Regions from separate parts of the Kocuria sp. GQ42 genome, predicted to be linked through region 2. Evidence: riboswitches for the same ligand, from Rfam matches in the RefSeq annotation. Region 2 holds a riboswitch; the other holds the start of a gene.

Region 1 (2,380 bases), on a different contig from region 2:
GGGGGCCGCGGAGCGCTTCGATGCCGGCCCACTGCACGTAGTGCGTGGTGCACGACTCGTCGTTGGTGTTGAGCGTGCCGAACACCGTGGCGATCTCTGGTGGCGCGACGGCGCAGCCGAGGCGTGAGCCGGTCATGGCGAACTTCTTGCTGAACGTGTAGAGGATGACGGTGCGCTCGGCCATGCCGGGGAGCGACGCGATCGAGCTCGAGACCCCCTCGTAGCGCGTCTCGAAGTAGGCCTCGTCGGAGAGCACCCAGAGATCGTGCTCCTGGGCGAGCTGCGCGACGGCCTCGCGCTCGGCCGCCGTCGACTCGGCCGAGATGGGGTTCTGCAGGTCGTTGTAGATGATGGCGACCGTGCTTGGGGTGATCGCGGCGCGCACTTGGTCGAGGTCGATCGCGAAGCCGTCCTCCGTGGGGAGATAGCGGTACGGCACGGCCGTGCCCCCGAGATACTCGATCTGCGACTCGTAGATCGGGAAGCCGGGATTTGGATAGAGCACCTCGTCGCCGGGATTCATGACCGTCTGCAGGAACTTCGTGATGACGGGCTTGCCGCCCGTCATCACGACGATGTTCTCGGGGCTGAGGCCGATGCCACGGCGCGAGCCGATGTCCTCGGCGAGGGCCTCGCGCAGCTGCGGGATGCCGGGGCCGGGGCAGTAGCCCGTGTGACCGTCGGCGATGGCCCGGTCCATCGCCTCGATGATGTGCGGGGCCGTCGGGATGTTGATGTCGCCGAGGTGGAAGGGGTAAACGCGGTTCCCCTTCGCCGTCCAGGCGGCCGCGGCCTGGGCGACGCTGAAGGCGGTTTCAGTGCCCAGCCGTTCGAGCCGGTGCGCGAGTTGGCGCATGCTGTCCCACTCCTCATCGAGTTGGCGATCGATCCTCCGGCGGATCCGGGTCGAGCCTACGAGCCATGCATCTGGCTGGGAAGGGTGATCCGCAGATGGATTTGCACCGTGGACATCGCCGCGAGGACTCCCGCGTCCAGAGGTCGTGCTCGTGGGATGCGGGAGTGCGGTTCCCGGCGGGACGGCCGGGAACCGCACTCCCCGCTCACGTGCGTGGGGTCAGCGCAAGCGGAGGTACACGGGACCGGAGCCGACGTTGACGGTCTGGATGACCGTCTGGTTGCCGTTCCAGCCGCCGTGGACGGCCTTGCCGCCGCCGATGTACACGGCGATGTGGGCGAAGCCCATGCCGCCGTTGGCGTAGTAGACCAGGTCACCGGGCTGGGCCTGGGCGGCGGAGACCCGGGTGCCGAGCTTCAGGTAGGAGGCCGGCCACCCGTGGTGGTTGATCCCGGCCGCGCGCAGGGACTTGGTGACCAGGGCGGTGCAGTCCTGGCCCACGCCGAGCTGGTTCTTGGCGGCGGCGGCGATGGTCGCGGCCTTGCCGGACTGGGACTGGATGTTGACGAGCTGCTGGGGGGCTGCGGCGGGGGCGGCCTGGGCCGGGGCCACGCTGCTGAGCGCCAGGGCGCCGCCGGCAACCGTCAGGATCGCGGTGCGTCCGAGACGGAACGAGCTCTGGGCGCGGTGGCGGGGCATGCGGGACTGGAAAATGGGCATGAGTGATGTCCTCCCTCTTGCCTGCGAGGTGAGCTGTCGGATGCGGGTGGGAGACACCCGGTCGTCAGGATGGGGGCCCTGACGACTTAACCCCTAGGTCCCGGGGGAGGGACCGTTCATGGTTCCCCCGCTTCTGCCGAGCGATATGTCTGGGGGCCCCGGGCACCGGCAGAATTCGGCGATGTGCACGGGGATACCGATCGGTGAGGCGACCGGCACGGAGAGAACACTAATCGAAAGATAACGGAAAAGTCTCGCTTTGATCACGGGCGTGTCTCGGCTTCTGTATCGGCCCAGCAGTGCACCCCTGCACTCAGACCGGGTTGCTTGGTGAGGGGAGCCCATGGAGGCCCTCAGGAAGCTCAACTCAGGACGAAAGTGGTCTTGACCTGGGGCTCAGCCCAGGTCATGTCCGCGGGCGAGCACGCCCCTGCCTTGGAGCGGAGTGTGCGGGGACGACACCCGTGCCATGGTGCGACAGCTCGTGGGAAAAGCTCCACAAAACCTTATCGTCGACACGCGGTCCTTTCCCTCCGGGGTGGCGCGGGTGATTTCCCTTGTGCGTTCCGGGGTTCAGTCAGGAATTCACAAAAGGGAAATTCTCTTGATGTGGTGATTGCCCGGCGTGGGCCGGGTTTCTTTCCGGGCGCTTCCGGGGTGCGTGCTCTGCATCCTGCACCGCGTATGCAACGGGGCGGTGCTCCAAGAGCCTTCCCTCAGGGGCGCCCACTTCTCATCCTGTCTTCGACAGCGGGGGCCGCCCCGGGCCTGGCCGGCCGGCGAAGGCTTGGACGATGTCGAGCC
Region 2 (2,380 bases):
CCGTGAGCGTGCGGTGCAGGTGATGCGCAAGCACCGGCTGGCGGAGCGGCTGCTCGCCGACGTCATCGGCCTGGACCTCGCCCAGGTGCACGACGAGGCGTGCCGGTGGGAGCACGTGATGAGCGAGCAGGTCGAGCGGCGGCTCGTGGACCTGCTGCACAGCCCCCGGTACTCGCCGTACGGCACGCCGATCCCCGGTCTGGCCGCCCTCGGGGTCGAGGAGAGCCCCGCGGCGGCGCACCCCTCCCTGCTCGACGCCGCCCGCCACGACCCGGACGGATCGCACACCGTGGCGCTGCTGCCCGAGGTGGTCCAGGCGGACGCGGACCTCCTGGGCGTGCTGAGCGACGTGGGAGTGCTCACCGGGGCGGAGGTCACGGCGCGGGTGGACGGTCAGACCGTGCGCATCGAGGTGGCGGCCACGGGGCGGTCCGCGGAGATCGACCTGCGCACCGCCGCGGCCATCCGCGTCCTCGCTCCCTGAGGCGCCGCCGCCTCTCGGAGCGGGCCGGTGAACGGTTCGTCCCGGGTGTGGGGACGTTCACAAGCCACTTTCGGCCAGTCCGGCCCGGGCCGGACCCCGGAGGCGCGGCTTCCCTGGTGACAGGCGGATTGTCAGGGCGCTCGAAGGCACTGCACAGTTCGTCATGGGTGCGAATTGCTTCTCCCACGCGTCTCAATAGGGCGGCATTGAGACCCGAGGCGTTGTCCGGCTGTTATCTGTCGTGATCAAAACGTGACACTTCCGTAATCTGTCATGTACTGTTCAACGCGTGCCGATCACTGGTCGGATCGGCGCCCTCGGAGCACATCGCCGAATTCTGCCGGTGCCCGTGGCCTCTACACAGAAACTGCTTGGCAGAAGCGGGGGAACCATTTTCGGTCCCGGTGATCCGGGTCCTTGGGGTTAAGTCGTCAGAGCGCGTGCGTTCTGCGGCCGGGTGTCTCCCACCCGAATCCGACAGCTCACCTCGTAGGCAAAGGGAGGAACTCAACCATGTCGCTTTTCACGCTGAACGCTGCCCGCCACCGTGCCGAGACCACCTCGCACGTCGTGCGCAACACCACCATCGCCGCCGCTGCCGGTGCCGCGATGATCGGCTCCGTCGCCCCGGCCCAGGCCTTCGCCCAGGCCCCCGTCGAGACCGGCGCGGCCTACTCGGCCCCGGCCTCCGCCTCGCTGGCCGAGTACTCCTCGTACACCTACCAGGCCCCGGTCGCCGCGCAGCCCGCCGCTCCGGCCTACGAGGCCCCGGCTCCGGCCGCGCAGCAGACCGCCGCCACCTCGAGCGTCACACCGCAGTCCACCGCCACCACCGAGATCGCCCCGGCCGCCGGCGGCGTCGTGGGCACCGCGATGTCCGCGCAGGGTGCGGGCTACGTCTACGGCGGCACCGCCTACGGCGCCTGGGACTGCTCCGGCTTCACCCAGTGGGCCTTCGCCCAGAACGGCATCGACCTGCCCCGGACCACCTGGTCCCAGTTCGCGGCGGGCACCCCCACCGCCAACCCGCAGCCCGGTGACCTCGTCTCGCAGAACGGCGGCGCCCACGTGGGCATCTACATCGGCGGCGGCAAGATGATCTCCGCCCTCAACCCGACCCAGGGCACCCAGGTCCACTCCGTCAACGCCATGCAGCTGGACGGCTACTACACCTTCTGATCCGGTCCGCCGCCCGCGACGACCCCGCTCGTCGCGGGCGGCACCCGATCACCCCCCCGCACGCCGAGAGCCGCTCTCCCGGTTCCCGGCGGTGCCTGCTGTCCGACCGGACGGCGCCCCCCTCCTCCGCTCGCCCGGCCGTCGTTCCCGATCCCGGAACGCACCCCTGCCGGACACCGGTCCACCCCGCGCACCGCCCGGGGTGATCCGTGCTGTCACCCGCGCCCTCCGGCAGGCCCGGCTCCGAAAGAAAGTCGTCTGAACTCCTCATGACCCGTGATCTGACCTCCTCGAACGGCATCGGCTCGCTCTTCTCCGGCAAGGCCCGCACCGTGGCCGCCGTGGCCGCCTTCTCCGGGCTGGCCCTCGCCACCACCGTCTCCGTGCAGGCCGCTCCGGCCCAGGACGCCTCCGCCGACGCCCCGCTGTCCGCCGTGGCCGCGGCCACCCCCGCCGCGGCGCCCACCGTGTCCCTCGAGCCCGTAGCCCACGTGCAGAAGGCCGAGCCCCAGTCCGAGCGGAAGACCGAGAAGAAGGCCGAGAAGAAGAAGGTCGAGACCCCGGTCGTCGCGGCGCCCGCCGTGGCCGCTCCGGCGCCGAAGGCCGCCGCCGCGCCCGCCCCGGTCGCCGCCCCGCAGCCGGCCGTGCAGGCCGCTCCGGCCCCGAAGCCCGCCGCCGCACCCGCCCCGGCCCCGAAGGCCGCTCCGGTCGCCGCTC

What was found. Region 2 has a riboswitch for cyclic di-AMP ahead of AC6CH6_RS05830 (C40 family peptidase). Riboswitches for the same ligand answer to the same signal wherever they lie in the genome.
Region 1: linked by a shared signal. The riboswitch ahead of AC6CH6_RS08205 (NlpC/P60 family protein) and the one ahead of AC6CH6_RS05830 (C40 family peptidase) in region 2 are both predicted to bind cyclic di-AMP.

What each region holds. Positions count from the first base shown of each region.
Region 1 covers NZ_JCAXEN010000003.1:75,275-77,654, reverse strand. Annotated here, with positions in the region: gene AC6CH6_RS08210 (pyridoxal phosphate-dependent aminotransferase) at 1-856, opposite strand, end outside; gene AC6CH6_RS08205 (NlpC/P60 family protein) at 1,076-1,576, opposite strand; cyclic di-AMP (ydaO/yuaA leader) riboswitch at 1,582-1,767, opposite strand; partial or broken gene AC6CH6_RS08200 (TIGR03084 family metal-binding protein) at 2,310-2,380, opposite strand, start outside.
Region 2 covers NZ_JCAXEN010000002.1:64,953-67,332, forward strand. Annotated here, with positions in the region: gene AC6CH6_RS05825 (metal-dependent transcriptional regulator) at 1-484, shown strand, start outside; cyclic di-AMP (ydaO/yuaA leader) riboswitch at 843-992, shown strand; gene AC6CH6_RS05830 (C40 family peptidase) at 998-1,663, shown strand; gene AC6CH6_RS05835 (C40 family peptidase) at 1,933-2,380, shown strand, end outside.